DNA from 3 places in the Prochlorococcus sp. MIT 0604 genome. Region 1 is predicted to be linked to each of the others. Evidence: predicted binding sites of a transcription regulator. Region 1 holds the regulator's gene; each other region holds the start of a gene.
What was found. Region 1 encodes NtcA, which controls nitrogen genes in cyanobacteria. Its sites were predicted from a motif close to GTANCNNNNGNTAC; they were not measured.
Positions count from the first base shown of each region.

Region 2: EW14_RS07240 (molybdenum cofactor guanylyltransferase) is a predicted target of NtcA. The motif match lies at 1,128-1,141, and genes of this name have one in related genera.
Region 3: EW14_RS07190 (ferredoxin--nitrite reductase) is a predicted target of NtcA. The motif match lies at 1,822-1,835, and genes of this name have one in related genera.

Region 1 is NZ_CP007753.1:264,159-267,377, reverse strand. It holds gene EW14_RS01405 (hypothetical protein) at 1-254, opposite strand, end outside; gene EW14_RS01400 (DUF3084 domain-containing protein) at 255-1,220, opposite strand; gene ntcA (global nitrogen regulator NtcA) at 1,260-1,994, opposite strand; gene EW14_RS01390 (cob(I)yrinic acid a,c-diamide adenosyltransferase) at 2,193-2,774, shown strand; gene dcd (dCTP deaminase) at 2,779-3,219, shown strand, end outside.
Region 2 is NZ_CP007753.1:1,300,338-1,303,556, forward strand. It holds gene EW14_RS07235 (NarK family nitrate/nitrite MFS transporter) at 1-953, opposite strand, end outside; gene EW14_RS07240 (molybdenum cofactor guanylyltransferase) at 1,175-1,780, shown strand; gene EW14_RS07245 (GTP 3',8-cyclase MoaA) at 1,770-2,831, shown strand; gene EW14_RS10115 (hypothetical protein) at 2,907-3,047, shown strand.
Region 3 is NZ_CP007753.1:1,289,881-1,293,099, forward strand. It holds gene EW14_RS10405 (hypothetical protein) at 1-114, shown strand, start outside; gene EW14_RS07185 (hypothetical protein) at 457-1,731, shown strand; gene EW14_RS07190 (ferredoxin--nitrite reductase) at 1,884-3,219, shown strand, end outside.

The sequences.
Region 1 (3,219 bases):
TAAGTAGTATTTTTTTCCTCAAAAGTTATTATTTCTTTTTTAAAAAAATACAGCTTTTCTTTGATTGCTTTACTGGTTGTACCATTGCCAATAATAATTTGTGATATATCCTCAGCGGCAATTAAATTGCTGACATAATTCTCAATTAATTCACTTTTAACAATGATGGCTTGATAAACTTTTTTTTCACTAATTTCAGCTAAGACTAAGCCGCATTTACTTTTTCCAGGATCTATAGTTATTACTCTAGGCATTTAAGATGCAATTTTTAAAATATTTATTTCAACGACTATGGGTTCTAAAGTTTTACTATCTCTTAAAGATACTACTTCTAACTTAAATTTAATATTTTGATTTTCTTGAAGAAAGTCTCTAATTTTTTTTACAAAATTTCCATTTGTATTAATTTCACTAACTTGTGATCCTTTTGACTTAATTTCATCCCTTGTTTCTCTAAGCAATGCTTTAATTTTAGTATTTATTGATTTAAGATTTAAATCAGTTTCTTTAAGAATTGAACTTGTAATAACATCCCCTTTTTTGACTATAAATTTATTCTCTAATAAATCAGGAGATACAAAAACATAATTATCCCCTTTTAAAACATTTGTGGCTGATTTGATTAATAAAATCTTATTACCACCTCTAGCTGCTATTTTCTCAATTCTTGAAATATCATTAGGTCTCCATAAAAGAATATTTTTTGCTTCTTTATTAATTGGGATAACAATTTTCCTGACAAATTTATCAGCTTCATTAAAGATTTTTGTTAAGTCTAGTTTTATATTTGAGCTGGAATTGATCTCAGCAATAAATAAAGTTTGCCCCCTTTTAATAACAATATTTCCTCTCCTAAATTCTTTAATATTATTTTTTAATTGATTTAACTCCTTTTCTTTTTGCATAATTTTACCTTCAAGTTCCTTTCGTTCTTCCTGTAAAGGGATTAAAGCCTTTTTACTTTCATCTAAAGTTTTTTGCAAAAAAGGAATATCAACAAAAAGCCTTTGTCTGAATTCTTCACTTACTAAAATCAACAATCCTATTGATATTGAACTAATAAAACCACCAGTAATTATTGTTATTATAGTTGCTGTTTTTTTCGGTCTTAATTTTAAGATACTAAATCTTGCTTTACCAATCTTTGTTCCAAGAATATCCCCAAATGGTGCAATTAATCCTCCCAGGAATATTAAAAAAACAATTAAAATCCAAGCCACACGTTTGCATACCCTCAATACATCATAATTTATGATGAATCAATTAAATCTTTTTGCAAGAGCAATTGGATCGAACACTGTGATCTTTTTTCTTTCAATATTAAGAAGCCCTGAATCCTTTAAATCTCCCAATAATCTTGTAATGGTTACTCTTGTAGAACCAATAGCTTCAGCAATTGCTTGATGTGAAAGCCTTAGATCTATTGTGATACCTTTTTCACCTGCAACTCCAAAGTCTCTACAAAGAACCATTAAGAAACTTACTAAACGAGAAGACATATCCCTGTGTGTAAGAGTTTCTATCATGGTTTCAGTTTGCAGGATCCTACTTGAAAGCCCTTGCAAAAGTAATAGTCCTACTGATGCATCTTCCTCTATAGCTCTTAAAACAGAATTGGCAGGTGCTGTTATCATCTCAACCCTTGTAAATGCTATAGCATGGTAAAAACGATCAGATCTATGTCCTGTTAGAAGAGATAAAACACCAAAGAGACTATTCTCTCTTAAAAGAGCAACTGTTATTTCTTCACCTGACTCATAAACCCTTGATAATCTTACTGCTCCTCTTCTTATAAGATAAACCCTTTCTGCAGGATCCCCAGGGAAAAATATAGTTTTAGATCTCTCAACCATTTCTGTGCTTGCACCATCAAGACCTTTAATAACTTCCATTAAAGTTCTATTGATTGGAAAACGTTCTCCAATAGAGTTAATTTTACTTTGTCCGGAATGTTGCGAACTAAAGCGGTTGAATCCTCGTGAAGCAGGTATCATAAATATCTTAACTATTAAAAAATTTAAGGAGACGTCCTAAAATATCTTGTATCAACAGTAACAATTTTCAATTCTTATTAATTTACAAATAAGGCTTTTTCTGCCAGTTTCCACTTGATTAAGACTTTTTTAAGTAAAATTACACTATATGCAGTGTCGGTAGATTCTAATTATACTGCATGTAGAAAGAATTTAATAATGGTAAATAGTTCATCCCATATTTGTTCCAGAAATAATCTTGATGTTGTAAACATAAATACTGCTAACAAAGTTAACGTAAAAAGATTTACACAAAACGGGCAAATTCAAATCTATCATTCTTCATATCGAGGAAGCTACCCATCTATTATTAGAGATTCTCTAAGAAATGCTGCTCTTGGTAGAAAAGTGCTCTTAATACAATTTATGAAGGGAGGCGTAAAACAAGGAGTTGATAATGCAGTAAAGCTTTGCGGTAACTTAACCTGGATAAGATCATCACATTCATTTGATCAATATAATTCAGAAGAAATTGAAAATAATAATAATTTAAAAAAATCTATTCATGAATCTACTGTTGAATTATGGAACTTTTGTAAAAAAGAACTACAATCTGACGAGAACGACCAAATCATACTTGATGAAATTTTTTTAGCTATTGAGATGAAAATTATCGATAAAGATGATTTGATTTCAACACTTGAAAACCGATTTATATCAGGAGATGTAATTCTTACTGGTACAGATATTCCTAAAGATCTATTATTAATGGCCAACCAAATTACCGAACTTCGCTCATAAAACAATGCTAAAAAATGATCTCTGGATAAATCAACAGGCCTCGGAAGGAATGATAAAGCCCTTTCAGTCAAATTTAGTGAGGCATCTTGAGCCTGATAATAAACAAAAGCCAGTTTTGAGTTACGGATGCTCATCTTATGGCTATGATTTAAGACTTTCATCAAAAGAATTCCTAATTTTCAGACATGTCCCTGGTACCGTTATGAATCCCAAAAAGTTTAATCCTAATAATTTAGAAAAAACTGAACTTCACCATGATAATGATGGAGACTTCTTTATTCTCCCTGCTCACTCCTATGGTTTAGGAGTGGCTTTAGAAAAGATGAAAGTACCAGAAAATATAACTGTAATCTGTATAGGCAAAAGTACTTATGCACGACTAGGAATAATTGTTAATACAACACCCGCCGAAGCAGGGTGGGAAGGTCATCTAACCTTAGAATTT
Region 2 (3,219 bases), 740 kb from region 1:
GCCAATTCAGAACCAAAATTTACTATGTAAGTTAATTCCAAAATAGCTACTTGTTTGAATTCATATCTATCTTCTTTAGGGTAAATTTTAGTTCCTTTCAACAATTCAATATTTGTCCTTACAATTCCCCAAGTCTGAAAAACAAACCAAGCCAATACTGCAAGCAAAGCTATTGGATAAGTAGAAGAAGTTAGAAAACCTACCTTCTGAAGTCTCCAACATAGTACTGAAAGAATTGCTGCGAATGGAACATTCATTCCAATTAAACCCCAGAAATCTCTTATACTCGTTACTTCTAAACCAGCTGTTTTTGCAGGCCTTTGGTAGGGTTTTCCTGGAGGTGTGTCAGTCACACTAAAGAAATAAATAATTCCATAAACAAAAGAAATAATTCCTGTAAGAACAATAGCTCCTCTCCAATTCAGTACGGCTCCAGTTGGAAACTCAAAACCTCCTGAAAAAGACAAGAATCCAGCTACGGCAACAAGAGAAAGCGCAGAAAAAGCAGATCCAAAATTTCCCCATCCTCCATATATTCCCTCAGCTAATCCAATTTCTTTGGGAGGGAACCATTCAGATACCATTCTTATTCCGATAACAAAACCTGCTCCTACTATTGATAAAAGCAATCTCGCAATTACAAGTTGATTGAAGTCTTGCGCACTAGCAAATAATAAACATGGGACTACAGAAAATATCAAGATTGTTGAGTAAGTTTTTCTTGGACCAAATTTATCCAATAACATTCCAATCAAAACTCTGCCAGGAATAGTTAAAGCAACATTACATATTGCTACTGTCCTAATTTGAGCGACAGATAAACCTAAATCGGCTTTAACAGTAGTTGCAAGAGGTGCGAGGTTAAACCAAACAACAAAAGTAAGGAAAAAGGCAAACCAGGTGAGGTGAAGAGTTCTATATCTGCCATTCAAAGACCAAACATCACTTAACATGAAAATTTTTAAAGATTAATTTTTAAGCAATTTATATTTCGATCAATGCATTCATTTGTATTATTTAATACGAAATTTGAGGGGAAATAAATTCAAATTTTTTAAAAGGCTAAAATTATATTGTCAGTACTAAGAAAAATTCAAAATTGGGAATAATTAGCAATCTTATTATTGGTATTATTCGATACATAAAATACTCGTGGGAAAATATTACCTAAGTTATGGAAATAAAACATAAAAAATTTAAGGCATTCATCTTGGCTGGTGGCAAGAGTTCAAGAATGGGGTTTGATAAAGCACTAATTAAACATCATGAAGGCGGAAATTGGCTTACTCATAAAATAAAAATATTAAATACTCTTAATTTGGAAACTTTTGTAATAACAAATCATACTTCTCATTCAAAAGAAGTTGATAAAAGAAATAATGTTGGGTTTATTTCAGATGCCAAACCCTTTGATGGCCCTTTAACTTGTATAGAACAAATTTTTTCATCTTTTAAAAAAAACACTAAAAATATCCTGATTATCCCAATCGATATGCCTAATTTGAATACAAAATTAATTTATTCACTTATTAAATCATGGGAAAAAAATCAAAATTCTGCGGTAGTATCCCATGATGGAATTTTTGTACAACCATTATTCGGTATTTATCCCCTCAATGAAGAAAATCATTTTAAATTAAAAAAAAAGTTATCCTCTGGAAAGAAAAACTTTCTTGGATGGGTTGATCAAATTCCCCATAAATATTTCTATGCAAACAATGGAGATTTAATTAATATAAATTCGAAGAGAGAATTTTTAAATATGAATAATGGGACTTAAGCAATTGGAGGATAATAGAAAAAGAAAGTTAAAAGTTTTAAGGTTATCTCTTAAACAAAATTGCAATTTTTCATGCATTTACTGTAAGCCAGAAAATTATAGTTTAGATGTATTAAATATTGAACAATTTAAAAAATTAATTTTGGTCAGTTGTCGATTAGGGGTAAATTCTTTAAGAATTACTGGAGGTGAACCTTTATTAAGTTCTCAATTAGATGAACTTCTTCATGAAATTAAATTGCAAAGGTTAGAAGAATCAAATCCAATAGCAAATTTACAGGATATTTCTTTAACTACAAATGGATATTTGCTCTCTGAGAAAAAAGCTATTGAGCTTTTTAAAAATGGGTTAGACCGTATAACAGTAAGTTTAGACGCAATTGATCCTGATATTTTTTCAAACATGATTGGAGAGGAAAATAAAATTATTGGTAAAGAAAAATTATTTACTGTCCTTGAAGGAATAGATCATGCAATTAATGCTGGATTTAATCCAAAGGAGGGGAAATTAAAAATAAATGCAGTCATTAAAAAAGAGATAAATGATAATCAAATTTTTGAATTAGTTGATTTTGCAAAAAAAAGGTCTATAGAAATTCGCTTTATTGAATATATGGACGTAGGCACATCTAATAATTGGAAGCCATCAGATGTTTTTTTCTCTGAAAAAATTATTAGTTTATTAAAGAAGAAATATCGATTAAAAGACTACGGAAGAAAGGAAGGGCAAACAGCCAATAGATGGTACATCAGTGATTCAAAAAGTTTTATAAGTACAATCTCTTCAGTAAGTAATCCTTTTTGTTCAGATTGTAATAGGTTGAGGATAACTAGCGATGGTTATGCTTACACGTGTCTTTTTTCTAGTGAAGGTATAAATCTAAACCCATGGTTATCTCTACCAATTAATCTCCATGAACTGGAAAATAAAATCAAGAGCATTTGGGAAGCGAGAGAAGATAACTATAGTGAAGATAGATTTAAAAAATTAGAAAAAACAACTGACAAAAATCAAAAAATTCATCCATCAATGTCATATCTTGGGGGATAAAAAATTATTTAGTATAAATAACAACATCATATATTCTAAATTCGAGGGAAATTAGTTTCAAATTTATACTCTTGGATGCGTTTAGCGATCTTACTTGGTTTTATTTTTGGGGTAACTCACGGAACTGTTGTTTCCGGAAGTTATTCTGCTAACAATTATGAAAATAATCAATCATTTTTTACTCAAAAAAATTCAAATATATTTTCTTCACTTTAAAATTAAGTTTCTTATTTTTTAATAAGTTTTTGTATAGTAATGAACAACTTATAAATTAAATTGTACTTATAGTTAATATGTAGCGTAGACTACAAAAACGTTCATCTCGTTTTGCGAGCCGCATTAAGATTGAAGCCAAGGAACGGGGACTTCGGTCAAAAATGAAATTTAG
Region 3 (3,219 bases), 750 kb from region 1:
GATGCGATTTCATTTGAAAGAAAATTAAGTGATGACCAAATGGAATGTATGCAGTTTGGTATATGTGACTATTCACCAAAACAAGTAGAGGAAGTACCTTTTTTTCATTACTAAATAGTTTTGATTAAAAGCGATTAAGGGGGCAAGGTTATGCAAGGTATGGCAAATAATCGCTATATAATCGCTAAGTCTTATTTTTCTTATAGTTGGCAATAAAAAAGAGAGTCTGGGAAACTCTCTTGTATGACTTGGTTTTTAAATGGTCGGGGCGACAGGATTCGAACCTGCGACCTAGTGCTCCCAAAGCACTAACACGCAATTAGTGAGACTCTGTTATCTCAGCTATAACTTCAATCATGTACTGCATAAGACTGCACGAGACTGCACACTTTTGCCTAAGTAAGGTTATATTTCTACGGATTTGCGTAGAATAAAAGAGGAGCACTCGGACGCTTTGTGGTAGAAACTAACTCTTGGATAAAAGTATTTAGAAGAGCAATTAAAGTCTCTGTTGGAACTGGATGGACTGTTCAACCTGATAGAGGAAATATTCGTGTTTTATATGGGAAAAAAGCATCAGGATTTTTATCAATAAACCTTCCATACAAATGGCAAGAAGATCAATGGGTTGAGGCTCTTAAGCTCATACAAAATGCTGCTGATACTTATGAAAACTATAAATCCAATATTTCTTTAAAAGCTGCTTTTGATATTTCACAGAAATCATCATCTAAATTCGAGCTGAACTGGGATACGGCTCTCGAAAATTACAGAAACTCTAATAAACATACCATCCAAGAAAATACATGGAAAAGGAAGCACCTTCCTGTAATTACAGCAATTCTCTTTTACGTAAAGAGATCAAAAGCAAGACCTCAAAATGGGAAAAGATTATGGGATAAAGTCAGTAATGAATATCAACATGGTAAAAATTTAGAAAAAAGAGGTTGGGCTAAAGGCACAACCATGCGAAGACATATGAGATTAGCTTTTAATAGATTCTTAAATTGGTGCGTAGAAAGAGAAGATTTTCCATCATATTGGAGACCACCAGTTTTTAATAAAGCTGAAGAAGAAGTAACTACAGAAAAGAGAGTAGGTTATCCATTAACAGATTCCCAAATTGGAAGATTGGTTGATGCGTTTGCAGATAATGAGCATGCAGCAAAATGGCAATTTGCAACTCAGCTTTGTGCCGTATATGGATTGAGGCCTGAGGAACTTAGATATTTAGTTCTAAAAAATAATAAAACAGAACTTTGGACTACTTATAAGAAATCGAATTCAAAGATAAATGGAAGAAGATTATTTCCTTTATTTGTTTTGGATATAGATGGAAATCCTTTTGAATGGTGCCTTACTTTGCAGCAAAGGTTTGCTGCTGGAGAACTTCTTCCTCAAATATCCAAAGGACAAGGCGCAGATAGGTTAGGCAAACAGTTAAGAGATAGAAGTCCTAAGAATGTTTGGTTGTCAATTTGCAAGGAAGCTGAAGTTGAGGGGCAAGAATGCACACCTTATTCTTTCCGGCATAGATACGCCTATGTTGCTCATAATAGGATCAATAAAAATGGCACTTATAGATCACCAAAACAAATAGCAGATGCAATGGGACATGATCTTGAAACTCATTTAAAAAGTTATTCAAGATTTAATACAAAAGATTTAGAGAACGCTTTTGATTCTGTTATCAGGAAATCAGAAAACAAGGTGGGAAAAGTTAAAAATTAATTCTAGAACATTACAATTATTAGAGTAAATGAACTAAATTGTTTATGAAAGAAATAGATTTTTAAAAATAAAAAATATTTATAGAAATTCGTATAATAGGATACATTTTATCCCCCCAAATCTAGGGAAAATAATCTGATTAAAAAATAAATATGCAATATTATTTAAATGATAAAAAATTAAATAAGATTGAAAAGCAAAAGGCGGAAAAAGATGGTCTGAAAATTTTTGAAGAATTAGATGATTATGCTCTTAAAGGGTGGGAAGAGATGGATGAAGTAGATTTGCAAATGCGCTTAAAGTGGTATGGCCTTTTTTGGAGACCAAAAACTCCTGGAAGATTTATGATGAGGCTTAGAGTTCCCAATGGAATTTTAAACTCTAATCAGTTGAGAGTAATCGCTTCAATAGTTGCTAGATACGGAGAAGACGGTTCTGCAGATATAACAACTAGGCAAAATATTCAATTAAGGGGAGTTTTGATAAATGATCTACCAGATATTATTAAAAGACTTAGAGAGGTTGATATTACATCCGTTCAGTCTGGAATGGATAATCCAAGAAATGTAACTGGCAATCCACTAGCGGGAATTGATCCTGAAGAAATTATTGATACAAGAAAATATACTTCTGAATTAGAAGATTACTTAACAAATTCTGGTAATGGCAACCCCGAATTCTCCAATTTACCCAGGAAGTGGAATACTGCAGTTGCCGGAGCAAAAGATAATTTTCTTCTACATAATGATCTTATCTTTCATCCTGTTTTTAAAAATGGAATATTAGGCTTTGGTGTCTGGGTAGGAGGAATTTTATCAGCAACTTTAAATGCTTATGCTATACCTCTAGATGTCTGGGTAGAAGAAAAAGATATATGTAAAATAACTGGAATTATTACTTCCCTTTGGCGAGATAATGGAGATAGATTTCTCAGAAATAAAGGAAGATTCAGATATTATTTAAACTCTATAGGTATTGAAAAATTTAGAAAACTTGTAGAAGAAAAATTTGGAACTTTGTCGAACGATCCAGGCTCAATTTTCAACGAAAAACAAAGAAGTTTATTTGGGATTAATAAACAAAAACAAAACAATCTTTACTTTGCTGGATTACATATTCCTGTAGGAAGATTATGTGTAGAAGATATACAAGAAATTGCAAGATTAAGTGAAAAATATGGACAAAGTGAAGTAAGACTAACCGAAGATCAAAATCTAATTATTGTTGGCCTGAAAGATAACATTTTAGAAGAATTTGCTAATGAAGAAATTATTAAAAAATTCAAATTAAATCCATCCCATTTTTCAGCGAGTACTGTTTCATGCACAGGGAGTAGTTATTGTAGTTTTGCTCTTGCAAATACCAAAGATATAGCAAGAAATATTTCTGAAAAATTAGATCGAGAACTTGAATTATCAGAGGAGGTTAAAATCCATTGGACAGGATGTCCAAATAATTGTGGACAAGCTCATATGGGTGGTATTGGCA